Blastopirellula sediminis: one gene and its partner. The main gene of each other region encodes a partner of the protein of the gene in region 2 in a complex. Links are inferred from orthologs where the notes say so. Each region holds a gene or a part of one and is shown on either strand. Other genes may lie near its edges. The genes, in order: LOC68_RS14650 and smc.

The links.
Region 1: the proteins of smc (region 2) and LOC68_RS14650 are in contact, whole or in part, in a crystal structure (PDB 3ZGX), measured with the Bacillus subtilis proteins. The link is inferred for Blastopirellula sediminis from one-to-one orthologs.

The regions. Positions count from the first base shown.
Region 1 is NZ_JAJKFT010000010.1:747,161-761,363, reverse strand. The notes cover bases 7,319-10,209. They hold LOC68_RS14650 (segregation and condensation protein A), read right to left. Parts: upstream 9,222-10,209; coding sequence 8,415-9,221; downstream 7,319-8,414. Other genes in these bases: LOC68_RS14645 (pentapeptide repeat-containing protein), read left to right, coding at 9,495-10,169; LOC68_RS14655 (DUF1559 family PulG-like putative transporter), read right to left, coding at 7,319-7,924. Also shown: type I polyketide synthase, read right to left, coding at 1-2,934; acyl carrier protein, read right to left, coding at 3,093-3,362; 4'-phosphopantetheinyl transferase family protein, read right to left, coding at 3,394-4,167; tRNA 2-thiouridine(34) synthase MnmA, read left to right, coding at 4,419-5,531; DUF1559 domain-containing protein, read right to left, coding at 5,622-6,602; hypothetical protein, read right to left, coding at 6,680-6,868; more of DUF1559 family PulG-like putative transporter, read right to left, coding at 6,947-7,318; pentapeptide repeat-containing protein, read left to right, coding at 10,644-11,276; ribosome biogenesis GTPase Der, read left to right, coding at 11,779-13,209; GrpB family protein, read right to left, coding at 13,206-13,757; response regulator, read right to left, coding at 13,762-14,181; sensor histidine kinase, read right to left, coding at 14,198-14,203. UniProt on the Bacillus subtilis protein: Participates in chromosomal partition during cell division. May act via the formation of a condensin-like complex containing Smc and ScpB that pull DNA away from mid-cell into both cell halves.
Region 2 is NZ_JAJKFT010000004.1:1,159,821-1,175,265, forward strand. The notes cover bases 5,384-9,516. They hold smc (chromosome segregation protein SMC), read left to right. Parts: upstream 5,384-5,686; coding sequence 5,687-9,316; downstream 9,317-9,516. Other genes in these bases: LOC68_RS08465 (flagellar basal body P-ring protein FlgI), read left to right, coding at 5,384-5,567. In the rest of the region: mch (methenyltetrahydromethanopterin cyclohydrolase), read right to left, coding at 1-403; metal-dependent transcriptional regulator, read left to right, coding at 542-1,204; DinB family protein, read right to left, coding at 1,222-1,731; DnaJ C-terminal domain-containing protein, read left to right, coding at 2,075-3,025; rnpA (ribonuclease P protein component), read left to right, coding at 3,030-3,407; membrane protein insertion efficiency factor YidD, read left to right, coding at 3,404-3,652; more of flagellar basal body P-ring protein FlgI, read left to right, coding at 3,780-5,383; helix-turn-helix domain-containing protein, read left to right, coding at 10,055-10,627; cyclic pyranopterin monophosphate synthase MoaC, read left to right, coding at 10,866-11,378; polyprenyl synthetase family protein, read left to right, coding at 11,418-12,434; transcriptional regulator NrdR, read right to left, coding at 12,624-13,100; PH domain-containing protein, read left to right, coding at 13,344-13,880; efflux transporter outer membrane subunit, read left to right, coding at 14,101-15,445. UniProt on the Bacillus subtilis protein: Required for chromosome condensation and partitioning.

The DNA of each region.
Region 1 (14,203 bases), on a different replicon or contig from region 2:
GCGGAGCGCGTCGTCGAGGACCAACGGCTGATGGATGTTCAGCCCTTCGACCGCAACGTTGGTGGCGGCGAAATGTTCGCGGCCAGCGGCGAGCGCGATTTCGATGTAACCGGTCGCCGGAAAGACCGGCTGCCCGAACAGTTGATGATCGCGGAGGTAGTTGGGGCGCGAAGCGGAGAGTGTCGACTCGTACAGCTTCTCATCGAGCGCCGTCGGATGAAGTACGCCGAGGAGCGGATGACCGCCGACGACCGGCGTCGCCGCCGTGCTGACGTAGCCGCCGCTATCGGCAGGACCGGCGCTGTCGGGCGCCCAGAAGCGCGAGCGCTGGAATGGGTAGGTCGGCAACTCGATCTTGGTGCGCGCGTAGCCTGCTTCAAAGCCGTGCCAGTCAATCTTGCCGCCGAGTTCAAACAGCTGGGCGAGCGAACCGAGGAGCGTTTGCCACTCGTCGCGCTTCGCGCGCATCGACGAGAGCCAGTTCAGATCTTTGCCATCAAGCGTCGCGCGGCCGAGCCCGGTTAGAATCGGATTCGGGCCGACCTCGATAAAGACCTTGGCGCCCTTCTTACCCAGCAGCGCCATTCCGTCGCCAAAGCGGACCGCTTCGCGCAGATGGTTGCGCCAGTAAGAGGGCGTGGTGATTTCGTCGCCGGCCCATTGTCCGGTCAGGTTTGCGGCGAGCGGAATCGACGCCGGATGGAGTTCGATCTGGCCAATCGTTTTCTCGAATTCATCGAGAATCGGATCCATCAGCGGCGAGTGGAACGCATGCGAGACGGTCAGGCGGGTGGCGCGAACTCCCTGCTTTTCGCACTCGGCGATCGCCGCATCGAGCGCGGCCATTTCGCCTGAGATCACCGTCTGCTGCGGGCTGTTGTAAGCGGCGACCGAGAGCTTGGTCGGGTTGGCGGCGATCAGCGGATCGACGACCGACGGCCCGGCCGAAATCGCGGCCATGCCGCCGCCAGCCGGAAGCGAGTTCATCAGCTTGCCGCGAAGCGCGATCAGCTTCAGACCATCTTCGAGCGAGAAGACGCGGGCGGCGCAGGCGGCGACATATTCGCCGACGCTGTGCCCGATCACCATGTCGGGCTCGACGCCCCACGACTTCCAGAGTTCGTACAGCGAGTACTCGACGGCGAACAGGGCCGGTTGCGTGTAAGCGGTTTGGTTGACCGCGTCGGCGTCGGCGCCGAACAGGATCTCAAGCAGCGGCACGTCGTACTGCGCAAGGATCTCGGCGCAGCGATCGAGCGTCGCACGGTAGATCGGCTGCGTTTCGTACAGCGTCTTGCTCATGCCGAAGTACTGCGAGCCTTGCCCGGTGAAGAGGAAGGCGGTCTTCAGCTTGCGACGTTTGGCGCCGCTCTCTTCGCTCGGCGCAGTCCCGGCGATCTTGCGAAGCTGCGTGATCGCCGCTTCGCGCGAATCGACGATCAAGCCCTGGCGAGTTTCCAGTTTCGAGCGTCCGACGTTGACCGAATAGGCGAAGTCGGCGACATCGAGATCGGGATGTTCCGCCAGCAGGTCGGCATAGTGGGTCGCAACTTCGGCCAAACCGGTTGCGCTGGCGGCCGAGAGCGTGACCACATGCTGCGGGCGCTGGAAGTTGGCGTAGGTTTCTTTCGTCTTTTGGTTGACGTAGTCGCCGACGATCACATGGCAGTTGGTGCCGCCAAAGCCGAAGGCGCTGACGCCGGCGATCCGATGGCCGCGCTCCGATTTCCAATCGGTCGGCGCAAGCGGGATTTCGATCGGCGCGTCGGAGAGATCGATGTACGGGTTCAGCTCGCTGAAGTTCAGATGCGGCGGGATCTTCTCGTGCGAGAGGGCGAGGATGCACTTCACCAGACCAGCGACGCCGGCGGCCGATTCCAAGTGGCCAATGTTCGTTTTGACCGACGCGATCCGGAGCGGCTTTTCGGCAGGGCGATCGACGGCCAGGACGCTCTTCAGCGAACGGACTTCGATCGGATCGCCGAGCGAAGTGCCGGTACCGTGCGCTTCGATGTACTCGACGTCATGCGGATTGAGGTGCGCATCGGCGAGCGCCGCGCGCAGGACGTCTTGCTGCGACGGACCATTGGGAGCAGTCAGCCCGTTGGTGAGACCGTCTTGATTGACGGCCGAACCGCGGACGACGGCCAGGATGCGATCTCCGTCGCGTTCGGCGTCTTCCAACCGTTTCAGCACGACCATGCCGCATCCTTCGCCCCGGACGTAGCCGTCCGCTTTGGCGTCGAACGTCTTGCAGCGTCCGTCAGGCGACATCATCCGCGCTTGCGAGAAGGTGATCGTCCCTTCCGGCGTCAGGATCATGTTGACGCCGCCGGCGAGGGCGAGATTCGACTCGCCGCTCTGCAGACTTTGGCAAGCCAGGTGAACCGCGACCAGCGAAGAGCTGCACGCGGTGTCGATCGCGACGCTCGGGCCGCGGAAGTTGAAGACGTAGCTCAGTCGGTTGGCGGCGATCGAGAGGCTGGTCCCGGTCGCGCTGTAGGCGTTCAGAGATTCGAGCCCGCGGAACATCAGTCGGGCGTAGTCGCTGTTGCTGATGCCAACGTAGACGCCGGTCGGCGAGTCGGCGAGGCTATCGACCGGGATGCCGGCGTTTTCGAGCGCTTCCCACGCTACTTCCAACAGCAGGCGTTGCTGCGGATCCATCTTTTCGGCTTCGCGGCCAGAGATCCCAAAGAAGGCGGGATCGAAGTCGGCGACGTCGTCCAGAAAGCCGCCCCAGCGGGTGCTGGTTTTGCCAGGTGTGGCCGGCTCGCTGCTGTAGAGCGCGTCGACGTCCCAGCGATCGGCCGGCGTCTGACGAATCGCGTCGACGCCGCCGGCGAGGAGCTCCCAATAGGCGGCCGGATCGGCGGCGCCGGGGAAACGACAACCGACGCCCACCACGGCGATCGGCGAGTGAGGTAGATGCATCGCGGTTATCAATCTACGTCGTGGCTTGGGAATGACGGCCGTGTAGGGGCTCGTCCGGAAGGGGATCGGACTGGCGAGCGGCGCAAGCCTTGACGATTATTGTAGCGATATTGCGCCTTTTAACCTGCGCCGCTTGCATCCGTGCCCATCAGCGGCGTTTATCGCCGATCGGCCAGGTATTCCGAGAATTCTTCGATCGTCGGATAGTCGTAGACGACGGTCGGGTCGATGCGGCGTCCGAGCCATTGTTCCAGGTCGCCGGTCATACCGATCGCCGCCGCCGAATCGAGCGCAAACGATTCGAACGGAGCCGTTACGTCGATCGACTGGGGCGCCGTATCCAGCTCGCGGGCAAGATAGGCGACCATCCACTCTTGGATTTCTTCCGCCGTGGCAGAAGCGCCAGCGGCCGATTTGTCGCTTGTCATGTAGGTCCTCTCACGTCGTTACGTAATGGATTTATCCTACACGTTGGGCCCGGAAGCGACCACCGACCCACGCCTGAGCGGCAATTTCGTCCGGAATCGAGCCAGAGACCGAAATCGCCCCCACATACCCCTCAGCCGGGCAGAATTCGGTGATGGAAGCGCCCATTTCTTCGGGAGAACGATCGCCATGGTCGATCACGCGTCGTGCAGGAGGCGCAACCAGGTCGATTTCCAACTTTTCCAGAGGACGGCGAATTCCGACCCCAAAGGTCTTCAAATACGCTTCTTTGTGCGTCCAGTACCGCAGGAACTGACGATTCTGCTCGGCTGACGGCAAGCGGAGCACTTCTGGGCGTTCGCACGGAGCCAGGCAGCGATCGATCATCCGGGGAAGGCCGCGAATTTCGCGGACCTGTTCGATATCGACGCCGACTTCGCCGATGGTTGAAACGGCCAGCACCGCCAGATCGCCGGAGTGGCTGACGTTGAACCAGAGCGAATCTTGGTGTTCGACGAGCGGCTTGCCGTATTTTCCGGCCGTCAGCGAGAGCTGAGTCGCGGGCAATTGCAGGTACTCGGCCAGGATCTGGCGGACAGCGCCGCGGCAGATGATGTAGCGCTCGGTCTGAGCTTCCAACAGAAAGCCGTCCGCTTTTTCACGCTCCGCGGCCGATAGCATTGCGCGCAGCTGGGCGACCTGCGACTTGCCGGCTCGAAGCGGGATACTCCATAGATGGAGCGCCTCGGCGGACATGCCGGTCAAAGGTGCGAGGCGCGAGCCACGGGCTTCCGGGAGTCGTATCATGTTTGGTTGTGGGTTAAGTGTCGTGGCTTGGCTTGTCCGAGCAGCGGCAAAACAGGGGGGTGGCCGCCAGGTGAGGATTGCGCTCTTCAAGAGAGATCGGACAAAGAACAATCTCGACGGGAGGGTTATCGGCTGACTGTGATCGGCCGCATTATTCGGAATAGCCTGTATAATTCAAAGGTTTGATCATAAAAGGCCTCTAGACTGGCGGTGTAGGCGGTCTGCGGCAATTTCGTAAGGTTTGACGTCGGATGGCGCGAGTTGTTCTAGCCATGTCGGGGGGCGTTGATAGCAGCGTCGCCGCACACCTTCTCCTAGAAGAGGGGCATGAGGTTATCGGCGTGTTTATGCGTCATGGAGAACAGTCTCCGATTGCTAGCTGTCAGATCGACGGCCAGTCGGCGCTGCCGATCTTGAACGATCGTCCCGACCACAAGCAGGGTTGCTGCAGTGCTAGCGATGCGGCGGATGCACGCCGCGTCGCCGACAACCTGGGCATCCCATTTTACGCGCTCAACCTGCAACGTGAATTTGGACGGATCATCGACTACTTCGTCGAAGAGTATGTCGCCGGGCGAACGCCGAACCCCTGCGTAATGTGCAACAACTGGATAAAGTTCGGCAAACTGTTCGACTACGCCGACAGCGTCGGCGCCGAGTACGTCGCTACAGGGCACTATGCCCGCTTATTGACCGATCAGCCGGGCGACTTGCCGCGTCTGGTTCGGGGCGTCGATCCCGGCAAGGATCAGACTTACGTCCTGTTTGGCATCGAGCGCGAATATCTGCGGCGAATGTTGTTGCCGGTTGGACATTTTGAAAAGTCGCGGATTCGTGAGCTGGCGGGGCAAATCGGCATGCGGGTCGCCGACAAGAAGGACAGTCAGGAGATCTGCTTCGTCACCTCCGGCAAGCATGACGAATTCATCAAAGCTCGCCGCTCCGATCTGCAAACGGCTGGCGAGATCGTTACGACCAGCGGCGAAGTGGTCGGTACGCATGACGGGATCGAGAAGTACACGATCGGCCAGCGCAAAGGTTTGGGTGTGGCAATGGGCGAACCACGGTTCGTCGTCCGGATCGAAGCCGATACCAACCGCGTGGTGATTGGTGAAAAAGAAGAGCTTGGCCGGCTTGAGCTGACCGCTCGCGATTGCAATTGGCTGGTCGACTTGCCGGAAGGCCCTGTCCGCTGCCGCGCCCAGATTCGCTACAACAGCGACGACGCGCCGGCGACGGTCGAGCGACTTCCGGAAGGACGGATCGCGGTCATCTTTGACGAGCCGCGCCGCGGAGTAGCGCCCGGACAAGCGGTCGTATGCTATGACGGCGATCAGGTGCTCGGAGGCGGTTGGATCGAGTGACGCACTCCCCTGCTCTGCATGAAAAAAGACTCGCCTAAGAGGCGAGTCTTTTGTTTTTTTGGCGTTGGAATTGCAACTTCAAACAATCGCTTAGTCCCACGAGATCGTCTGCTTGTCGTCCGATAGGCAAGCGTTTTGGAAGGTCGTGCCGTCGATCGTGTAGGCGATGAACCGGACCGAGCCATCGGCCAGAACCGCGTTGAGACCGGCGCTGTGGGACGAACCGAAGTAGGGATGCCATTCGCCATAGAGGCCGAGGTCGAGGCCCGCTTTGCCGAACTGCCAGCTGTTGTTGGGATTCGGAGCGTCGCGATCGCTGATCGGCGGGAGTGCGGTGACGTTTTTCGACGAGTCGACGTGACTGCCAAAGCGAACGTTGTCTTCGTCCCAACCGGCGTTGTTCCAGCGTTCGTTGTCTCCACCTTCGATGCCATGAGCGTCAGGGTGGAGCGCCTTCTCCGCGAACATGATGGTGTTCGACGATCCGTCACGGATTCGTTCGACCGTTAATTCTCCCTTGGTGTTGTTGCGGTGACGCATGACGCCATGTTCGCCCAGGTTGCTCGAGTTGCGAATGCTTCCCTGCGACCGTTCGCCGGCGTTGGCGGCATAGTCGCAGCGGTAGGTCAGGCCCGACCCATAAGCTTCCGGAGCGCGACGCGTGGGGCAGAAGAACCCTGCCACGAAGTTTTGCGCAACAATGTCTTGCGTGCCGGTCGGATTGTTGTAATCGCCCAGCTCATACAGGTTTTGCTGTTCGATGAACGGCAGCAAGTGGAAGCTCCAGTTCCAACCTTCGACCGTCAGCGCGTTGCAGCACGCGGTGGTCGAGTCGGTCAGCTGGCCGTCTCGCGCGCCCCAAACCAGGCGACCATAGGTCGCTTGGAAGTTGTGCGCGGCCAGGCCGAGCTGTTTCAGGTTGTTGCTGCATTGGGTGCGACGCGCCGATTCGCGAGCTTGCTGCACGGCCGGCAGCAATAGGCCGATCAGAACGCCGATGATGGCGATCACGACCAGCAACTCAACCAGAGTAAAGCCCGACGCGCGGCGCGGGTTACGTTTGCTAATCATAGGGGGAAGACCTCTGTAGGTAGGAATGAAAGGAAAGATCTCACGCTGGCCGCCCGAAATCGGCGGCGCAAAGCGAGTTATTTCTTTTTGGCCGGCTTGTAGGAATCGCTGGCCGCGCGTTCTGCGTCTTCAACCGCCGCGTCTTCCGCTTTGATCTTTTCCTGCAGTTCCTGCGTCAGCTCCGGAGGATTGGAAGCGGACGAACCGCCGCAACCGAGCGCCAACGTGAGGACGGAGAAGAGGAGTGCGAAGCGTAAAATAGCCATCTTGGTATCGCCTTGTTGAATTGGAGTTTGTTTTGAGATGCAAATAGACCGCGCAGTTCTGAGAATCAGTCGACTCGCTTAGTCGAGTTGCAGGACTTCGCCGTCGTCGGAATGACAGGCGCGACGGAACATTTCGCCGTCGATGTTGAACGCGATGAAGCGAACCGAACCGTCAGCGAACGCCGCGTTCATCCCCGCGGTGTGCGAAGCGCCGAAATAGGGATGCCACTTGGTGTAGAGACCCAAGCCAAGCGCCGGCTTGAGATGGAAGTTCCACGTGCCCGAACGATCGGCGTACGGAGCGAAGTCGTCGGAGATCGGCGTCAGCGGAACGACGTTGCCGCTGCTGTCGCGGTGGCTGCCGTAGCGGATGTTGTCTTCGTCCCAGCCGGCGTTGTTCCAGCGTTCGTTGTCGCCCCCTTCGCTGCCGTGCGAGTCGGCGTTCAGCGCCTTTTCGGCGAACATGATCGTGTTGGACGAACCGTCTCGGATCTTTTCAATCGTCAGTTTTTTGTTGGTCGCCAGGTTGCGAATCACGCCGTGTTCGCCAACGCTCCCCGGAGCTCGAAGATCTCCTTGCGTCCGTTCGCCGGCGTTTCCAGCGTAGTCGCAGCGATAGTAGAGTCCGCTGCCGTAGCCTTTCGGAGCGCGACGCGAAGGGCAGTAGTAAGCGGGAACGCCCGACGCGGCGACGACGTTCAGCGCACCGGAGGGATTGCTGTAGTCGGCCAACTCATAGATGTTCTGCTGTTCCATGAACGGCGTCAGGTGAAACGACCAGTTCCAACCTTCGACGGTCGACGAGCTGCAGCAAGAGTCGATCGGATCGGTCAGCGAGCCGTCGCGGCCGCCGAAAACGATGTAGCCGTAAGTGTCTTGAAAGTTGTGGGTCGCCAGCGCGACTTGTTTCAAGTTGTTGGTGCACTGCATGCGGCGAGCCGCTTCGCGAGCTTGCTGCACGGCCGGCAGCAACAATGCGATCAACACGCCGATGATCGCAATGACGACGAGGAGTTCGACCAGGGTAAACCCGGCGCTTTGTTGGGAACGCTTCATGAATTGGACGCCTCTTTAAAAGTCCCTGAAACCGCGATGTTCAACGTCAGCGCGACGTTGATTTCGCTTAGCGTGCTAATCAGTCGTGCTGTAAAGCGGACCAAGGTAGCAACCGCTGGCGGTGGGCAAGAGGCTTCTTAACGTCGAATTCATTGAAGAATTCGTGAAGACTTTTGGAGCCGTCGTTTTCTAAAAGGCAAATACATCAATGGCTAATGGCGCAATTTTTGTGAGTGATAGTCAGCCGCTAGTATAGGGTCTGTGTTGTCCATTTCTGTATTGCCAGGAAGCGCCGAAGCTGGCCGTTAAACTCGCCGCAGTACGACGCGAAATCACCGTGGAAATCCGAAGGAAAAATAATCTCGCTTTTGCGCATGAATCCGGCACGTTTGCGCAGGGGAATCGACAAGAGGTAGGGAAAGCCCATTTTTGAGTCGGCGCGTACCTTCAGCGCGCTATCAAAAGCGGAGCGACGTCAGCGCGATGTCGGCTAAGCGTTCTCAGGTGGGTCGGACGGGGGTTCTTGCTCCGCCGCTGAAGAGGAGTAGTCGTCGACGTCGGTCAGCGTGAATTCGGTGCTGAAACCGTCGCCGGCTGAGAGATAGATCTCGCCGTGCGGCTCAGGCTGCTGCGCAACGACGTGGCAGTGTCGGACCAGTTCGAGGACCGCCAGGAAGAGACCAATGATCACTACCTTGTGCACGGCGCCTTCGAACATCGAGGTGAACGAGACCTTTTCTTCGTCGACGATTCGCTGATGGATCCGCTGCATGTAGACGCGGATCGGCGTGTCGTCGTAAACGATGTTGGTCGGCTGGACCGTTTTGCTGTCGCGGACGATGCGCGTCAACGCACTGACCAGGTCCCATAGCTCCACCTCGTGAATCGGCTGTTGCGCGGGATCGATCCGTCGCGGCGGCAAATCGTCGGAGAGTCGCGAAAAGCGGCGGTTCCACGCCCGCCCTTGATCGTCGAGCAGTCCGGCCGCGTCTTTAAACCGTTTGTATTCCAAAAGGCGTTCGACCAGTTGCTCGCGCGGGTCGTCGATCAGCTCTTCGTCCGCTTCGACGCCGGGGAGGAGCAGCTTCGATTTGATCTCGACCAGGGTGCTCGCCATTTCGAGAAAGTCGGCCGCCGCGTCGACGTCCATCTGCTGCAGGATGTCGAGATACAGGACGTACTGCTCGGTGATCATCGCGATCGGGATGTCGCGAATGTCGATTTCATGTTTGCGCACCAGGTAAAGTAGCAGGTCGAGCGGACCGCGATAAACGTCGATGTCGACCTTGAATTTCATGCGGATTCTTTCGTACCGAGAGCGAACTGGTGACGCGAAAACGACGCCAAAACTTCATCAAAAACTAAAGCAGAAACTCTAGGGCGTGGCCAGAGCTCTCTCTATATTCGGATTTACCCAACCTCTGCGGTAGATGGATACGGTCCGATTTTGGCTGGAATGTCGCGACCACTCGCCTGCGGCATGCGCCTCGACCGCCTCTTTTCCCCTATTTGGCTGGAAAAGGGGAGATCGATTCGGCTTACTTTTTTCTTGGTAGGCGCCGATAACGCTATGCCCATCGAAATTCGACATCGGGAAACCGGCGAGCCGCTGTTCCAAGTAGCGGCCGATACGTTACGGGGGGCGAATTTGTCGAGCAAGGCGCTCGCCTACGCCGACCTGGCTGGCGCCGATCTGCGCGGCGCCAATCTCGACATCGCCGACTTGCGGCATGCCGACCTGCGCGGGGCTCGACTCGAGTCGGCCAGTTTGCAAAACGCCAGCCTGGCCGACGCCAATTTGGATGGGTGCGAAGGAGGAGGCGCCGACTTCTCGAACGCCCAGGCGCATCGCGCGTCGTTCGTCGAAGCGACGCTAACCCGCAGTTCGTTTCGATACGCCGACCTGACCGCGGCGAAACTAACCCAAGCGTCGATGTCCGATTGCGATCTCAGCATGGCGACGCTGCGCGGCGACTTCTGTTCGGCGAAGATGAATCGCTGCGACATGCGCTCCTCCGATTTGACCGGCGCGGCGCTGCGGCGAACGAGCTTGCGCAACGCGCAACTCGACGGCGCGATCATGATGGGCGCCGATCTTACGAGCGCAAATCTTGATGGTGCGAAACTAGTGGGTGCGAAGCTTACCGGCGCAATTCTCAAAGGTACTTTGCTCGATGGCGCGATGCAGGAAATGCAAAGTCGACCAAGCAAGCCAAAGGGCCCATGGTGGAAAGTTTGGAAGTAAAGTTTCCACCCAGTTGAGCGACGATACTTCGCATCTTACCGAATCTGCACCAAGAAAGTTGCAATTTTTCTCTTGGGGCGTAACTACTGCTTTTCTAGAATCATAAGTAACTGGTCAGATCTTTTACCCGCATGCAATTGGGGAAGACGGCCTTACCTTCGCATCGCTTTAAGGGCGATTGCTTGGTGACGTCACCCCAATCGACCAGGAACAGAAACGCCATGGAATGAGGCGACAGAGGCCGACGGCGTAATAGAGATGAGCGCAGCAGAGAAGTAGGCGCAGAGACTAGCAAGGCATTATTGCGAAGCGTTTTCCGCAGACTTGCCGCAGGGGTACATTCCTCCTCGGGCCGTCGCCGAATTTTTCGTACCGCTTGGCGGAAGCGATACCTGTTCGGCTTGGCGGTGTTTGGTCATCGGAAAGCGCGGTTGTCGTATCTCTAAACTTCTAGAAAGCGGGCAACGGGCTATTATGATTCAAATCAAGCATCGGGAATCAGGCGACATTCTTTTTGAAATGGACGCCGATTGCCTCCAGGGGCAAAAACTGGTTGGCAAGAATTTGAAAGGGGCCGACCTTTCCAATCGCGTCCTCCGCGACTGCGTTTTTGACAGCGACAGTATGAACGGCTGTAATTTCGCCGGGTCCGACTTGGAAGGAGCTTCCTTTATCGGCGCTTCGGCGCAAGACGCCGATTTTACCGGGGCGAATCTGCAAAAGACCAACTTTACCGACACCCTATTGCAGCGCTCGAACTTCACCGGCGCCAACATGACCAACGCCAACATGCGTTACGCCAAGCTGGAAGGGGGCAATCTCTCTTCGGCGCGGCTGGTCGAAGCCGACCTCAGCATGTGCGACCTGCGGTGTGACCTGTCGTCCGCCAATCTAACGCGAGCCGACCTCCGCGGCGCGATCATGGTTGGCGCCAACCTGAGCAACGCCAAAATCGACGACGCCGACTTCACCGACGCCGACATGCATGACGCCAACATGAGCGGCACGCTGATCGAGCGAGCGAAGAACGCCTGTACGAAGCACAAGAAGTTCCAACCGATCCCGAAGTCGAAGGCGAAACGTCCGTGGTGGAAGGTCTGGGCCTAAGCCGGCTTCGCAGCACGAAACCTTGACGACTCGATTTCCCCGCTTGCGCACGGTGGGGAGTCGAGTGATCGCTTGAAGATCTCGCTGAGAAGCTTTTAGCATCTTCGCGACAACCGAATAGCGAGTCGCGGCGTTGGGAGTTCCAGTTGGTGGACGCGGTCGCGTCTTCCGCCGCTTCTGATCGTTTGATTGTCGAATTCTCTGACGACCGAAAGGCGCCTTCAATTTGGAATCGGCTCTTCGCCGCCTCCTTAGCCGCAAAATGGGGGTATGGGGCTCCGTTTCGCCCTTTTCCAGACCCCGCTTTCCGGCAATCCCCGCAGAACGGCAGTTTCCGATCGGTTGCGGCTGGGGCGCCGTGCTTTCCCGACCGTCTTCGTCTACACTGGGTGTTTACTTAGGCGCCGCTCTGACCGGGGGGGATGAGTTCGAGGGGAATCAGGAAGGTTTCCGTCGGAATCTTGCGGGGCGCGCCGCTGGCATTTGAGTCTGTAGAAATCCCATGAGTTTGCCGCAAGTCGTCATCGTTGGTCGCCCTAATGTGGGGAAGTCGAGCCTGTTTAATTGGCTCGCTGGTCGGCGTTTGGCGATCGTTGACAACGTGGCCGGGGTCACCCGCGACCGCATGACCTATCTGATGCAGTGGCGCGATCGCTACTTCGAAATCGTCGACACCGGCGGGATCGGGATTAACGACGTCGACGACCTGACCGACGAAATCGAACAACAGATCAACATCGCGATCGACTCGGCCGATTTGATTTTGTTTGTGGTCGATACTCGTGACGGGATTCTGCCGCTCGATCAGGAAGTCGCCCAACGTTTGCGGCACGTCAACAAGCCGATCGTGCTGGTCGCCAACAAGACCGACGAATCGCACATGGACCATGACGCCGACCAGTTCTATCAACTGGGGCGGGGAATGTTGGTCCCGGTCAGCACGCTGCAGAACCGAAACAAAGATGACCTGCTGAACGTCATCGCCGATCGTTTGCCCGACGCCGAAGAGGGAGAAGCTTCCAGCGGCGAACCGGAGATGAAGATCGCCGTCGTCGGCCGTCGCAATGTCGGCAAGAGCACTTTCGTCAACACGTTGGCCCGCGCCGAACGAATGATCGTCAGCGAAGTGGCCGGCACGACCCGCGACAGCGTCGACATCCGCTTTGAGCTCGACGGCAAGTCGTTCACCGCGATCGATACGCCTGGCTTGCGTCGCCGCGTCAGCGTGAAGACCGATATCGACTTCTACAGCACCCATCGCGCTGAGCGAAGCATTCGCCGGGCCGACGTGGTGCTGATGTTCTTCGACGCGTCGCAGCAGATCAGCAAGGTCGACAAGCAGCTGGTCGCTTACATCGCTGAGAACTACAAGCCGGTCGTTTTCGTCGTCAACAAGTGGGATCTCTACCACGACAAGATGCCGACCGATCGCTGGGCGACCTACCTGCACGACACCTTCCGCAACATTCCGTACGCGCCGGTTGCGTTCATCACCGGTCAGACCGGCAAGAACGTCAAAGCGCTGCTCAACCACGCGCAGATGCTGTACAAGCAGTCGCGCGAACGCATCTCGACCGGCGAATTGAATCGCATCATTCGCTTCGCTCTCGAAAAGTCGCCGCCGCCGCTCTACAAGCTGCGTCGCCCGAAGATCTACTTCGCCACGCAGATCGGCGCTCAGCCGCCGACGATCGTGTTGAAGTGCAACTCGCCGAAGGCGTTCAGCGACGGCTATCGCCGTTATCTGCTTTCGATGCTTCGCGATCACGTCAGCTTTAGCGAAGTGCCGATCAAGCTCTATCTGCATCGCCGCCAGGAAGCCGACTTCAAAGGTGGAGACGGCGAAGGGGGCGAGGGTTCGATCAGTCCGCATGACGGCGATCTGGCGGACGGATCGGAAAGCGACATGCTGAACGAGTTGAACGACGACTAGTTCGTCGCGTCGCCGGCCGCTGAGAGAACGCTTTCGATCACTTCGGTCTTCGCGGCGGCGTACTGGTTCATATCGTCCCACGAGCGCTGGGCGAGTTCCCGTTTGACGCGTTCATAACGAATGCGATCTTCTGCACACTGACGCAGTCGATCGCGAAAAGCCAGGTTGCGGTCAATCTCGACGCAGCCGGTCGAATAGACGTGGATGTGAACGTCCCTCTCGGGCGTGCGAAGCATCCGATGCTGATGCCAATCGGGCTCGCGAACGCGCAGCTGATAGCCGACTTGTTCTAAGTGAGACAGATAGCTCGACTCGTCGGCCGAGTTGGCGACGACCAGCAGAATGTCGATGATCGGCTTGGCTGCGAGATCAGGAACCGACGTCGAGCCGATATGCTCGATTTGCATCGCCGCGCCCTGAATTGCGGCTTGGATCTGGCGGCTGTGAGCGGCGAACGTTTCTGGCCAATCCGGTTGGTAGTCGACGATCTGAATCTCGCGCCGTTCGACGCCGCCGATCAGGCCGGTTTCAAGATTCGGATCGAACATCGCATCACGTCGCCAGGCAATAGCGATCAATCGCTTGCTGCAGTTGATCCTTGGTGATCGGTTTGACGATGTAGTCTTTGACGAACGGGAACTTCATGGCGTTCAGTTTGTCTTCGGCGAAATCGGACGACGAGTACATCACGACGACCATGAAGTTGTACTCCTTGCCGAACTTCTCTTGCATCGACTCCAAAACTTCGTGGCCGTTCATCCGCGGCATGTTGATGTCGAGCAAGATCAGAACCGGCGGCGGGAAGTCGCCGAAATCGGTAGCGCGCCGTTGTTCGTCGATGATCGCGTCGAAGAAGTGATCGCCTGCTTCGAATTCGATCACCTTGGCGTCCATCTCCAAATACTTGGCGACGCGCTGTACGAGGTAACGATCGACATCGCTATCGTCTACCACGGCAATCGTAACGGTCATCTCGGCTCCTGCTTCTCTATCG
Region 2 (15,445 bases):
CTCCGACCGCGACGTCGGCCGACTCCGCAAGTCCCAGTTCGGCAATCAGCGGCTCTTTGCCAGCGAGCGCTCGCATTGGACCGGAAGCCATCGCGAAGAACTCGCCGTGCAACACCTTCCAGCCGGCATATTGCGAACCCATGCAAGCGACGACCGGCTGATCCGTCTTCACATGCACGTCGAGAGGTACGCCGGCGAGACTTCCCAGCGTGAACTTGACTTCCCCTAATCCGGAAAGGCAAACCTCGGCCAACTTCAGTCCGGCGGATTGTCCGCCGGCCGCTCCGATTCCCAGGTCGAGAATCTGCGTCCCGCACGGGCTTTCGTGGACGATGGCCTGATATTGCTCGGGCTGGTCGATGATCGCCTGAGCGGCGGCCCATGCTCGTTGGTTAAGGTTCAAAAGGGGGCTCCGTAGATGAAATTGCTTACCCATGTTGTTTCAGCAAAACGGGTTACTTGCAAGTCCGGCGCGGCGGGTCGATTGTTCCGGCGGCCTGCTCTTCGTAGAATTGGCGGTCGCTACTGACAGGAGAGTTGAGTGCAAAATCTGACGATAGAGAATTACGTAAAAGCGATTTACCAGGTCTGCGCCCGCGGAGACAAAGAAGCGGCGTCGACCGGCGAGTTGGCGGTCGCGCTCTCGGTGTCGCCGGGGACGGTGACCAGCATGCTGAAGACGCTCAGCGAAGCGGGGCTGGCCGAGTACATGAAGTACGAAGGGGTCAGTCTGACGCCGGCCGGGCGAACGCTCGCGCTTCGCGTGCTTCGTCGGCATCGCTTGATTGAAGTCTTTTTGGTTCGGACGCTCGATCTGACGTGGGACGAAGTCCACGAAGAAGCGGAGCACATGGAACATGCCGTCAGCGATCTATTAATCGATCGGATCGACGAGTATCTCGGTCATCCCGAAACCGATCCGCACGGCGATCCAATCCCACGGGCCGACGGCAGCATGGTCAACATCGACACCAAGAAGCTGACCAAGTGGGAACCGTCGCAGCCGTTTCGGTTGATTCGGGTGATGGATCAGACTTCCGACTTCTTGCGTTATCTGACCGAAGAGTCGCTCGCGCCGGGCTGCGAAGGAAAGATTGTCTCGTTCCGCGCCGAAGCTGGCGTGATCACGATTGAAGTCGAAGGACGTCAGACGACGCTTGGATTGGACGCAGCAGAGAAACTGTTGGTCTCGGCCCTGACGTGACGACGGCACCCGTTAATTTACGTCTGCGGTTGCGGGGCGTTGATCGGTTCGTGACCGAGGGAGCGGCGCACGACGGACAACTGCCCGGTGTGCATCCCTTCGTGCCAGACCGCCGTTTCGAAGACCGCGCCGACGTCGTTTAAGAAGTCAGGCGATCCGGCCGGCGCCGCGGCCGACATCCCTTCTTCCGTGATTTCGTCGAAGGCGGCCATCAATGCGGCGCGACGCTGACGCAAATAAGCGAGCACTTCTTCCGCCGCCGGGTATTGGTCAGGATCAGCGACCGGATGCGAACCGACGCCGAAGAGCAACTGATACTCGTCTCGCGGCTCCGCCTTGTCGGGGGCGATTTGGCTGAGGAAGAAGTTGTCCATCAGCGCCAAGTGTCCGGCGATCCAAAGAGCGTGATTCGTCTGATGACAGACCTGCTGCGTCCATTCTTCTGGAGTGTGGAAGTCTTGCAGCAAGCGTTCGGTGAACTCGCGGGCCGCGATCAGTCGTTTGCGTAGTCGCTCTTTCGGAGTCATTCGCTGATCCTGTCAAAGTTGTCGGCGGGAAGGGGAACTTCCCGTCCTCTGTGATGCCGCGCAGCATCGTGAGAAACCGTTCGACTTGGTCATCCTGAAAGTTGGTAAGTGACGGGACGCATGGCGCCCCCAACTGATAGGAGAGCGAACGATCGCGGCAAGACGGCCTATAGGGCGCAAATAGTCGGAATACCAATAAACGAAATTCTAGGGATCGCCGTGGCGATGGGACAAGCGTCTTGATTGATCGAACGCCAGAGGCCTACAATACTTGCTGTCGATTTTTGCACTACGTAACGGATTTTACCGCAACGGTTTAGGGCCTTTAGCCCGCCTGACCTCCATGCCTGAAGACTTCTACAAAACCTTAGGCGTTTCGCGGGGAGCGACTTCTGACGAGATTCAGAAGGCGTACCGCAAGCTCGCCAAGAAATACCATCCGGACGTCAATCCTGACGACAAAAAGGCGCAAGAACGCTTCAAAGAGATCCAAAACGCCTACGACGTTTTGGGGGATGCGGAAAAGCGGACCAAGTACGATCAGTTCGGCCATGGCTTCGAGCAGATGGGCGCCGGCCCCCAAGGCGGAGCATGGCGACATGCTGGCGGCGGCGGTGGAGCGCAAGAGTTCGACTTTAGCGACCTCTTTGGTGGCGGCGGAGGAGGAGGAGGGGGAGACGCCGGCGGTTTCTCCGACATCTTCCGGCAATTTACCGGCGGAGGAGGGCGGCGTGCCCGTTCGGCCCCGATGCGCGGCGCCGATCTTCACCACGAAGTAACGGTTCCATTTCGGACCGCGGTTGAAGGGGGGGAAGTGATGCTGAGCGTTCGGCGCGGCAACAGCGTCGAAACGATCTCGGCCCAGATTCCCGCTGGCATCGAAGATGGCAAGAAGATCCGTCTCCGCGGCCAGGGAGAACCCGGCCCAAACGGCGGACCGGCCGGCGATATCCTGATCAACGTCCATATCGACTCGCATCGCTGCTTCGTCCGCAACGGCAAGAATCTGGAAGTCAAAGTGCCGATCACGCTCGAAGAAGCGGCGCTCGGCGGCAAGATCGACGTTCCGACTCCGCACGGCACGATCACGCTGACCATTCCGCCGAATTCCTCGAGCGGCAAACGTCTTCGTATTCGGGGCCAAGGGGTCAAGCAGAAGTCGAGCGAGCCGGGTGACCTGTACGCCGAATTGCAGATCAAAATGCCGGCCGAACTGGATGAAAAGGGGCAAGAGCTCGTTCGCCAACTCGGCAAGCTCTACACCGAAAGCCCGCGCAAAGACCTTGCCTGGTGAGTGGATGAATAACCAGGAGGATCGCGGGTTCGGCAAAGAAAAACGCCTGCTCCGCAGCGCTCAGTTTGACCAGGTCTTCGCCGGCAAGTGCTCGGCCGCCGACGGTATTCTGATCGTCTATGTCGCCGAAAATGAGGGGCTAGGGCCCCGAATCGGCCTGGTCGTTTCGAAGAAGGCAGGCAACGCCGTTCGCCGCAATCGGTGGAAGCGGCGTCTCCGCGAAGCGTTTCGGATCCAGCAATCTCGCCTGCCGGAAAACTGCGATCTGGTTGTGATTCCGCGGGCCGCAGTCGAACCGCCGTTCGAGCGCCTTTGCCGTAGCCTGGTCGAAACGGCGCGTCGTGCTCGCAAGAAGCTGCGCCAGCGAGGCTCGGAAGGATGAACTTGCTCGAAATCTTGCTGCAGGCCCTCGATGGGCTGCTAGCGGAGACGATGATCTTTGCGGTGCGGCTTTACCAATTCTTTTTGAGCCCGATCTTCGGGCGGCAGTGCATTTACCAGCCTACCTGTAGTCACTACTTTATCGGCGCCGTCAAAAAGTATGGGCCGATCAGCGGACTGCTGCGGGGAGCGTGGCGAATCTGCCGCTGCAATCCGTTCTGTCAGGGCGGTTACGATCCTCCGTAAAACGTTTCGTAAATCGGCCTTGACCGTGCTATCAGATTAAAATAGCCTTCGCCCCGAAACTTCGACCTCAATGCGCCGCAAGGATTCGCGGCGCGAGAAGCCACGTCGACACGGAGCGTCGCACGCTATGACTACTCGGGCACTTCAATCTCGTTCACGTACCGCCGCCGTTTTGCTGGTCGCCGGCGGCTTGCTGGTTTCGCCTGGGTGCGTCTCGTGGTTTCATGACGAGGAACCGCCGGCCATCGTCGACACTTCGCCCGCCGAGTGGGAACTATCGCGGGTTGTCGGCGATTTGACCGTTCCGGTTGGTCTAGAACCGGCGAAGATCCAAGCGGTTTCGATGGTGGTCGGTCTCGACAACACCGGTAGCGATCCCCCGCCGTCGCCGCTGCAAGAATCGCTGATCAACGAGATGCGGATTCGCAAAATCGCGAATCCCAATACCGAACTCGCGTCGCCGCGCACGTCGCTGGTGATCGCCGAAGCGTACATTCCGCCAGGTGCTCGAGCCGGCGACCGCGTTGATATCCGCGTGCTGACGCCGCGCGACTCGGAAACGACCAGTCTGGTCGGCGGCTGGATGTTGGAAGCGGCCCTGTCGGAATCGGCCGTTCTCGAAGGTCGCTTGCGTAAAGGGGAAACCTTCGTTCGCGGCCATGGCGCCATTCTCACGGACAACGTCCGCCAAGGTCAGGACGATGCTGAATTGCTCCTGAAACGGGGCGTGATTCTCGGCGGCGGCATCCTGAAGAAGGATCGTCCGATTGGGCTGGCGATGGGCGCCAGCGACGTTTCGATCCAGGCCAGCGCTCGCGTCGGCCAGGCGATCAATGGCCGCTTTTTCAGCTATCAAAACGGGGGCGGCAAGACCGGCGTCGCCAATCCGCTGGACGACAAAAAGATCGAACTGCGAGTTCATCCGAAATACTACGAAAACGTTCCCCGCTTTCTCCGCGTCGTCCGCTACATCCCGATCGGCGACACGACTGAAGAACGCTTGCAACGGATTACCAACGCCGAAGCGGAGATGCTGATCCCGGAAACGGCCGAAGCGGGCGCTATGAAGCTCGAAGCGCTCGGCAAAGATTCGCTCGATTCGCTGAAGAAGGGGCTCGTCTCGAAGAGCCCACTGGTTCGCTTCTGTGCGGCGGAATCGCTCGCCTATCTGGATGATCCGGCGGCGATTCCGACGTTGACCGAAGCGGCTCGCAGCCAAAGCGAGTTCCGCCATCGGGCGTTTCTCGCCTTCGGCACGCTCGACGATCTGTCGGTGATCGACGAACTGGAAGGACTGCTCCACTGCGAAAGCGTCGAAGCTCGCTACGGCGCGTTTGACACGCTGCTCAAAAAGACCGGCAAGGCGCCGATCGTCCGCGGCGTCGACATGAAGGGGCGATTCGTCTTCCATTCGATCCGCACCAACTCGCCGCCGCTGATTCACTTCCGCATGACTGAACGCTCGGAAGTGGTCGTCTTTGGCGATCAAATTCCGGTCCGGACCGACGCCGTCTTGCTAATGCCGAAGGGGTTGACCATCACCGGCACGACCGATGGCAAGCTGAAGGTGACCCGCGTGGTCGCCGGCCGCGAGAATCAGGCGTTCGTCTGCGAGCCGATCGTGGGCGAGCTGATCAAGGGAATCGTCGACGCCGAAGGGGACTATCCGGAGGTGATGAAGGCGATTTACAGCCTGAAGCAGCAGGGCGCCATCGACGCCAAGGTCGAAGCCGATTCGCTCGCCAGTAACGATCGCGTCTATTATCTCGATCGGGAGGAGATTGACGATTCGGCAGAATGGGCTGCGGATGAGTCGGAAACGGAAGCGGTTGAAGAGGATACGGCGGAGGCCGACTCAGAAGAAATTGCTTCCAGCGAGAAATCGGACGAGAAAAGTTGGTGGCGGTTTTGGTAAACTAAGAGACTCCGCGTACGTATAGTACGGGGAAACTCATTAACTACCATAGATGGCTGCCCGCGCTTGCGCGGTAGGCTGCCGGTTTACCTTTACCTCCCCCGCAATCGTCTGTTTCTATGCTGAAGGCGCTCGAACTTGTCGGTTTCAAGAGCTTCGCCGACAAAACGCGGTTCGAGTTTCCCCCCGGCATTACGGTGGTGGTTGGGCCCAATGGTTCCGGTAAGTCGAATATCGTCGACGCCATCAAGTGGGCTTTAGGCGAACAAAGCGCAAAAAGTCTCCGCGGCAAAGAGATGGCGGACGTCATCTTCAAAGGTGCCGCCTCGGGTGCCCGCAAGCCGGCCAATTCGGCCGAAGCGACGATCGTCTTCGACAATAGTGAAGGCCAGCTCTCGATCGACTCGCCTGAGGTCCATGTTTCCCGCCGCGTTTACCGCAGCGGCGAAGCCGAATACCTGATCAATCGCCATCCCTGCCGTTTGCGCGACGTCCGCGATCTGTGCAGCGGAACCGGCGTCGGCGCCGACGCCTACGCGATCATCGAGCAAGGGAAGGTCGACACGCTGCTGCAAGCGTCGTCGAAAGATCGCCGCGCGATCTTTGAAGAAGCGGCCGGGATCAGCCGGTTCAAATCGAAAAAGCTGGAAACGCAGCGGCGGCTCGAGCGAGTTGAGCAGAACCTGCTCCGCTTGGCCGATATCGTCGACGAAGTGGGCGGTCGTTTGAAAAGCGTCCGCGCTCAGGCCGGCAAGGCGCAGCGTTACCGGGAATATAGTCAACGTCTGCAAGATTTGCGGGTTAGCGTCGGCCTCGTCGATTGGCGAGCCCTCACCGCACGGCTCGAAGAATACGAAGTCGAGCTGTCGCAACTTCGCGAAGAAGCGGCCTCGCTGACGCAAGCAGTGAAAGCGTCGGAAGAGCGGAGCGCAGCGCTGGAGACCGAAGCGCGGGCTCTGACTGACGGCATGGCCCAGGCCGAAGGGGATCTTTCCCGCGCCGAACAGCGGGTTGCCACGCTTTCCGCCGCCTCCAACATGCAATATCGCCAGTTGCATGAGCTGACCCGCGACATCGCCAGCCGGCGTGAACGGGTTTCGCGGCTCAAATCGGCCGAAGCCTCGCTGACGATCGACGTCAAATCAATCCGCGGTTTGCTCGACGCGGCACGCTTGCAGTACGAAACGGTCGTTGAAGAACTCCATAGCGTCGAAGAAACGGCCGCCGACCTGGAGGCTGGCGTCGAACAACTTCGCAAAGACCGGGAAGAGCGTCGCCAGCGGCACGTCGAACTGCTGAAGGAAGCTTCGAGCCTGGAAAACTCGATCGGCGCCATCGAAGCCGAAGTCGCCGCCGCTCAGCGCCGGTTGAGCGAAGTGGCCGAGCAATACAGCGAGATCTGCGCCGCGATCGCCGCCCAGCAAAGCGAGCTGGAGGCCTTTGAAGAAGAAGGCGCCCGGGTCGCGATCGACCTGGAGAAGAAGCAGGAGCGGCTCGATCAGACGCAAGATCGTTTGTCGCGGCAGCGTGACGACCTGCGAACGCGGCAAGACGCGCTCACTACCCTTTCTCATCGTCGTGCGGCGATTCACGAGCGAGCCAAGGTCCTCGACGAGCTGGAAAAGCGGTACGAAGGGCTCAACGCCGGCGTGAAGGAAGTGCTGTCACGCGCTCGGGACGAAAAGGAATATCACTTCCGCTCGGTCGCCGGCCTGGTCGCCGACGTCTTTCAGGTCGACGTCCAAATCGCCACCCTGATCGAAATCGCCCTCGGCGACGCCGCCCATTACGTGGTGCTGCGCGACGCCGCGCTGGTCGACGCTATCGAAAATGGCCGCGTTCATTTTCCGGGACGCGTCGGCTTGATCGAGCTGGAAAGCTGTCTTCCCCGCGTTGGCGAAGATGACGAAGAGCAGCTAGCAGAAGATGGCGACGTTCGCGGGCGAGCCGATCGCTTTGTCGAGACGGCCGAAGAATTCGCTCCGCTGGTCAGCCAACTGTTGGGTGACGCCTGGATTGTGACCGATCTGGCGGCCGCTCGTCGTTTGCATCGGCAATACCCGCGTCGCCGCTTTGTGGCGGAGACAGGGGAAATGCTCGAAGCGGACGGCCGAATCTACGTCGGTCCACGAGCCAACGCCTCTGGCATCATTTCGCGACGTAGCGAACTGCGCTCGCTTCGCGATCAGCTGGCCGATTTGGACGAGGAAATTGAAACAGGCCGCGGCGAAATCACCGCGCTGCAACACGAAATCGCCGAAGCGGACGACGAACTGCGCAGCGCCATCGACGAACATCGTCAGGCGACCCTCGCCCAGTCGGAGCATCGCGCTCGTCTGGCCGCAGTGCAGCAGCAGCTCGAACATCTGGCCCGCGATCAACATCGAAGCGGCCAAGAGCAGGAATCGATCCGCCGGCAGATTGAGGATGGGGACTCGCGACTTCAGTCGGTGCGTCACTCCTTGGCCGAAAAACAGCGGGAAACGGCCAATTTGGAGCGAGCGGCCGACGACGACCACGCCAAGGCGGCGATGCTCGAGAGCGAACGAGCCCAGGTCGGGCAGCAAGCGACCAGCTTGAAAATCGAGCTCGCCAAAAGCGAGCAGCAGGTCACTTCGCTCGGGCAGCAAGCGAAACAGACCGAACAGGCCTTGGCCGAGAAATCGCAGGCGATCGCGGAAAACCGAGATCGTCTGACCGGCGAGCAAAAACAGTATTCGACCCTGGAGCGGGAAATCCTCTCCGCCAACGGCGAATTGGCCCATTTGTACCTGATTCGCGAACAGCGTTATCGCGAAGTCCACTCGGGCCGCGTCCGTCGCCGCGCGATTGAAACGCAGCGAGCCGAAATCACCGCCGATTCGCAACGGATGCGGCGCGAGATGGAAGGAATCGCCGAGCGAATGCATCGCAAAGAGCTGGCTGGCGGCGATCTGCGACATGAACGAGGAACGCTAGCGGCTCGTTTGCTCGAAGATTACGGCATCGAAATCAACAAGTATGCCGACAAAGAGGATCTTGAGCCGATCGAGGATCGCCAGGCGGTCGACGAAGAGATCGCCGACCTGCGCCGCAAAGTGACCAACATCGGCGCCGTAAACGTCGACGCGCTGCAGGAATTGGACGAGTTGGAGCAGCGTTACGCCCATCTGTCCGGTCAGCTGAACGATTTAACCGAAGCGAAGCAGTCGCTCGAAAAGATCATTCACAAGATCAACGCCGACAGTCGCCGGCTGTTTGAAGAGACGCTGACGACGGTGCGGGATAACTTCCGCCAGCTCTTCCGCAAGGTGTTCGGCGGCGGCTCGGCCGACATCATCCTCGAAGAGGGAGTCGACGTCCTGGAGGCCGGGGTCGACATCGTGGCGACTCCGCCAGGTAAGAACACGCTCCACATCTCGCTGCTGAGCGGCGGTGAGCGCGCGCTGACGGCAGTGACGCTGCTGCTAGCGATATTCCAGTTCCGCCCGAGTCCTTTCTGTATTTTGGACGAAGTGGACGGTCCGCTCGATGAAGCGAACATTGGACGCTTCGTCGACGTCTTAAGAGGGTTCCTCGACTGGACGCGGTTTGTGATCGTCACGCACTCCAAGGCGACGATGGCTGCGGCCTCGACGTTGTATGGGGTGACGATGCAAGAGTCGGGCGTGTCGAAGCGGGTCTCGGTGCAGTTCGACGACGTCAGCGAAGACGGCCAGATTTCGCAGGCCGCCGTCGACCGAGATGGCGGTGACGCGCAGGTTGCGTGACCGTATAACCCGCGTAATCGCTACCATCCGCACGACTCGCTCTATCTTCCGCGCCTATAATTTAAGTATTAGCGAAGAAATCGTTGGCGGGGGCATGCCTAGGGCTGTCCATTCTAACCCGGCTAATGAGAACGACTTGCATCGGCCCAATTCGATCGGATTCGGATGGCGACGGTCGCTCCGTAAGGCACGATTTTGCTTGTTGGCAGCATCTATCCGGAAAGATGCTAAAGAAAAGCCCCCGATTGATTCGAAATTAAGCTTCGGAAGGTTTGTTCTGTCGAGTCACGTCACCTAAACGCGGCTCAAAGACAAACCGGCAAGGGGGGTACATCTCAATCAGGGCGTAAGCCGCATCGTTTCGCAAACGGACGGGATGCGAAACGAGGTGGAGGTACGTCTTCTCTGAGGGGATCCCTTATGCCGCCACCTCGCCGAATCATTGGATTCGAAGCGACGCGAAGGCGATGGGAAAAGATTTCTCACCCTCTTCGCTGAGATTCGCTTTCAGTGGTTTAGAGACTTGAGGCGCGGAGTCAGAAGGAACTGAACACGAGCCACAGAGCGATGCATTTTTATCAGCCCTAACCCAGATGTTTGCGAACGCCGGACAAGTCCCACTGTCGACGCGAGGGAAGAAGCGTCAAGGCGATTAGCGAGCAAGGGCTGGACGCGTGTTTCCGATTTACGGGAACGCGGTGGAGGTCAACTCAACTAGAGAGTAACGGAGAGCCTGAGATGAAGGTCTTCACAACAGGACAGGTCGCGAAGATCTGTAAAGTGGCCCCGCGCACGGTAAGCAAGTGGTTCGATTCGGGCCGTCTTAAAGGTTACCGGATTCCGGGATCGCAAGATCGCCGAATTCCGCGGGAATATCTGATTAAGTTCTTGAAAGAGCACGGGATGCCCTTGGGCGACCTGGAAGACGAAGCCATGGCCAAGTGCCTGATCGTCGCTCAAGATCAAGTCTTGGTCGAAAATCTGCGTCGTGAATTGCCGCCCGAAAAGTCGTTCAAGGTCGCTGTGGCCGCGAGCGGTTTTGAAGCCGGTATTCAAGCCGAAGGTTTCCACCCGGACTGCATCATCGTCGACTTTTCAATCGGTCGCGTCGAAGCGTTGCAGATTTGCCAAAATCTGCGTCGCAACATCGACTTCGCCGAAACGATCCTCATCGCCCTGCTGCCGGATGACGGCAACCCGATGAGCTTCGATCGCTCGACGATCAATGAAACCTTTAAGAAGCCGTTCGACGCCGCTTTGCTGGCCGAGCGCCTTCGCACGCTGATTGGCGCCAAGAAAGAATTGGTCTAGTCAGTAATCGATATAGAATCGCCGATTCGCATTACGCCGCGGACAGACCCCCGCGGCGTTTTTTTTTGCGCTCGCCCCAATCTTTCCCACCTCCGGCCAAAAGTGCGGTTATCTACGGGCCCCGCTTACGGTTGGAAAGCTGGGGACCCGCAATGGTTTATGGTCAAAAGGCCTCTTTTCAAGGTCGGTTGGCAGGGTACCATGGTGGGTTGTCCTAAGTTCAACCCAGACAGCGGATATGGCCGGCGAACTGACCCATTTCGACGACTCCGGCGCCAGCCGAATGGTCGACGTCAGCGCCAAGCCGACGACGGTCAGAACGGCCAAAGCCGAAGCTTCCGTCGTTATGGCGGCGGCGACGGCGGCGAGGATCGCCCAACGCGATCTCGGCAAAGGGGACGTCCTGGAAGTCGCTCGCTTGGCCGGCATCATGGCGGCCAAGCGGACCGGCGAGTGGATCCCGCTTTGCCATCCGATTCCGCTGGAAGGGGTGACGATTGACTTTCGCTTTGTCGATGCGACGACCCTGGTGATCGAAGCGTCGACGCGAACCACCGGCAAGACCGGCGTCGAGATGGAAGCGCTTACCGCCGCTTCCGCCGCCGCTCTCACCGTGTACGACATGTGTAAATCGATCGATCGAGAGATGGAGATTCGCGCGGTTCGACTGTTGGAAAAGACAGGCGGGCGCTCGGGTCACTTTGTCCGATCTGCCGATGGCGACCAAGCGGACTCCGCATCATCGCGGTAACGCCGATTTTTCGACTGACAGTTTTAGGGCGATTTTGTTGTGAGCCAAGCAGCCAACGGCGTACCCCGCTCTTTACCCGCTGACGCCCAGTTTCTTTCCTCGGCGTACGGCGGCATCGCGCACGAAATGGCGGCGGTCGAAAAGATCCTGACCCGCGAGATGAGCTCGCGCTACGAAGCGGTCAACGAAGTCGTTTCGTACGGCTGCATGCTCGGCGGCAAACGGATGCGTCCCGCGCTATTGCTGTTGGCGGCCAAAGCCTGCGGCAACGTGACCGACGCCCACTACACGCTCGGCGCCGTGATCGAGATGATTCACACTGCGACGCTCGTCCATGACGACGTCCTCGATGAAGCCGATCAGCGCCGTCATTTGGCGACCGTCAACTCGCGCTGGAACAACGAGACCAGCGTCCTGCTCGGCGACTTCCTCTTTTCGCACGCGTTCTACCTGGCGACCACTTTGCCGACCACTTGCGCCGCTCGCATGATCGGTCGTTCGACCAACGTCGTCTGCGAAGGGGAACTGCGCCAGATCGCCAGTCGCCAGGCGTTTGAAACGAGCGAAGAGGAATACCTCGAAATCATCGACGCCAAAACGGCGGAGCTCTGCGCTTGTGCTTGTGAACTCGGCGCTCGCTACGCGGAAGCGAGCGAAGAGCAAGTCGCCGCGCTCGAGAAGTTCGGCCGTGATCTGGGCGTCGCATTCCAGATCGCTGACGATCTGCTCGACGTCGAAGGAAACGAAGTCGAAACCGGCAAGTCGCTCGGCACTGATCTCGAAAAGCAAAAGCCGACGCTGCCGTTGATCTACGCCCTGCAATACTTCCAGGGTGACGAACGGGAACAAGTTCTCGCGATCGTCGAAGGCCCGGCCGAACGCCGCGGCATCGATCTCAAGCCTTGGCTCGCCCAGTGCGACGCTCTGGGATATGCTCGCCGCCGCGCCAACGAATACGTCCAATCGGCGATCGACGCTCTCGCGGTTCTCCCGCCGTCCGAAGCCCGGACGACGCTGGAACAATTGGCCAGCTTCGTCACAGCTCGCTCGTGCTAAACGCACAACACTAGCCCGCAGCGCAAGCAAGGGAATGTGTTGGGCGATTCTAGGAACGGCGGAACCTGGCGTTCGAACGAAATAGGATTCGTCGTATGAGCTTCAACACTAGCCATTTGCTTGCGCACGCATTCCCTCGCTTGCGCTGCGGGCTAGTGGAAGAAGAGTGATCGCGAAGTCATCTAGCGCTTACTGCGGCGTATTCGGATTACGCGGCGTGTTCAGCATCGGCTGCAGCTCATCCACGAAGTCGTGAACGTCTTTGAACTCGCGATAGACGCTCGCGAAGCGGACGTAGGCGACCTGGTCGATCTTCTGCAGATGACGCATCACCAGTTCGCCGATGTAGTGGCTTTCGACTTCCCCTTCGCACTCGGCATAGATGTCGCTTTCGACGCCGGAGACGATGCTCTCAATTTGCGATTCGCTGATCGGGCGTTTCCAGCAAGCCAGGGCCAACCCTTTTTTGATCTTTTCGGGCTGAAAAGGCTCGCGGACGTTATCCTTTTTGATAATCTTGATCGACATTTCCTCGACCCGCTCGTACGTCGTATAGCGACGTTTGCAGCCCAGGCACTCGCGGCGGCGACGGATCGAGAACCCGTCCTGACTAGCGCGCGAGTCGATCACTTTGTCGTTATCCGTACGGCAAAATGGGCATCGCATGCTAAATGATTCCGCGAGGGGGGAAGAAGCCCGATCAACGAGCGATTTCCTCAATATACACAAACGGGCCCGTTTGCGTGCGAAAAATCGGCCCGTTTCCTGCCCCCAAAGGTCAGGGGAAGGGATGCGTGCCGCCCCTATTTTGAACCGCTATAATGGCCCACTGGAGGCGGCCAAGATTTCGCCGGCTGGAACGAATAAATAGACGAAATTCACCGTACGTCGCAGCAACAAGGTTACCCCATGGATAAAGATGACTTCGCTGACAAGATGAAGCCTCGCGATGACAGTCGCCGTGACGACCCGGAAGAAAAGCTGTGGTCGGGCGATTATTCGGCCAAAGATATGTATGGCTCCTGGATTATCGCGGCCGTGCTATCGATCACGGCGCTGGTCGTCTCCGGCATCTTTTTCTTTCCGGCGATCCTGCCGGTGATCGGCGTCGTGGCGCTGGTTTGGATCATCCTCCTCTTCCGGTTGATGTGGCGAAAGTGGAGCGTCCATTACGAGTTGACGACGCAGCGGTTCGTCCATGAAAAGGGAATTCTCAGCCGGACCACCGACCGGATCGAAGTGATCGACATCGATGACGTCACATTCACGCAAAGCATCTTTGATCGTATGTTCGGCGTCGGGACGATTTCGATTACGTCGAGCGATCGCACCCATCCCTCGTTAGTGCTGGATGGAATCGAAGACGTCCGCCGGGTCGCCGAGATGATCGACAGCGCGCGTCGAAAAGAACGGATTCGCCGTGGAATTCACATCGAATCGATCTAGTTTGTAAGTCAGCTTACGCAATCCGAAGAGTCGCCGGGTTTAACCGTTGTAAGCGGTGCTATCGGCGACTTTTCCGTTTCCATCCACCTTGCCGGGCCCTTAAAGAACTTTCATCCGGACTTTTCGGAATCGTCGATACGTCAAGCAGTATCGGAATGCCAGGAAAATGCGTTCCGATGATTAGCTTGCGAATTAGTCGACGCCCGGGGGCGGATGAACCGTGACGTGGAAACGAATCTTCTCGACGCAGCGACTGCTGGCGATTGCGTTTTTGGCGGCCGCATTGACGAGCACCGGCTGTCTCGTTGGGCCTGACCATTGTGATCCCGGCGCCCCGTTCTTGCCTCATTGGAGCCGTCCTCTTCCCGACGGAGTCAGTGACGCGCCGAACGATTCGGTCGCCTGGTGGACCAAGTTCAACGACCCGGTCCTCTCGGAAATGATGGTTAGGACCGCGCAGTCGAACTTGACCCTCGGTCAGGCCTACGAGCGGATCGCCCAAGCCCGCGCACGTCGTGCGATCGCGCGCGGCGGATTGTTTCCTGACTACTACATGGACGCCAGTTACTCGCGGGTCAAGTCAAGCGGCAACGGTAGCCCGTTCGGTTTGACGTTCAATACGCCGGCGTTTAACTACTGGAGCGCCTCGCTGGTCGACGCGTCGTGGGAAATCGACGTCTTCGGCGGCGTCCGACGTAACTTGCAAGCGGCCAACGCCGACATTGACGTCGCGATCGAAGATCACAACGCGGTCCTCGTTTCGCTGCAAGGGGAAGTTGGCGCCAACTACGTGCAAGCTCGTACCCTGCAGCATCGCATCTTGATCGCCCAACGCAACGTGCAGTTGCAGCGTCAATCGTTGCAGATCGCCGAAACGAAGTTGGAGGCGGGTACGGTCAGCAAACTCGACGTTTATCAAGCTCGCTCCAACTTGTACTCCACCGAATCGAACATTCCGACGCTGCGTCAGAACCTCGATCTCTCCTATAACCGCTTGGCCGTGCTCCAGGGAATGCCGCCGCAAGACTTGACCAACGAAGTGATGGGAGCGCGTCAGCTCTTCAAGATTCCGGACCATATTGCGGTGGGGCTGCCGATCGATTTGATCCGCCAACGTCCCGACATTCGTTCGGCGGAACGCCAGCTGGCCGCCCAGTCGGCTCGCATCGGCGTCGCGACCTCCGATCTGTTTCCGAAGTTTACTTTGACCGGCACCTTTGGCGTCAACGCGACCCATATCAACCAGTGGTTCACCACCGAGAGTATCGCGTACAACTTTGGTCCGACCGCTCGCTGGAACGTGTTGAGCTTTGGTCGCGTCTGGGGCGACATCGAGTTCCAACGGGCTCGCTGGCGCGAATTGGTATACGCCTACCAGCAAACGGTGTTGGACGCTTCGGAAGAAGTGGAGAACGCGCTCATCTCGTATCGCTTCACGCAGGTCCGTGCTGAAGAGCTTCGCAAAGCGGTTGAAGCGGCTCAAGGCGCCTCGCAGATTTCCGAAGTGCAGTACGAAGGGGGTATCATCCCGTTCCAAACCTTGTTGGACGCTCAGCGTTTCCAGG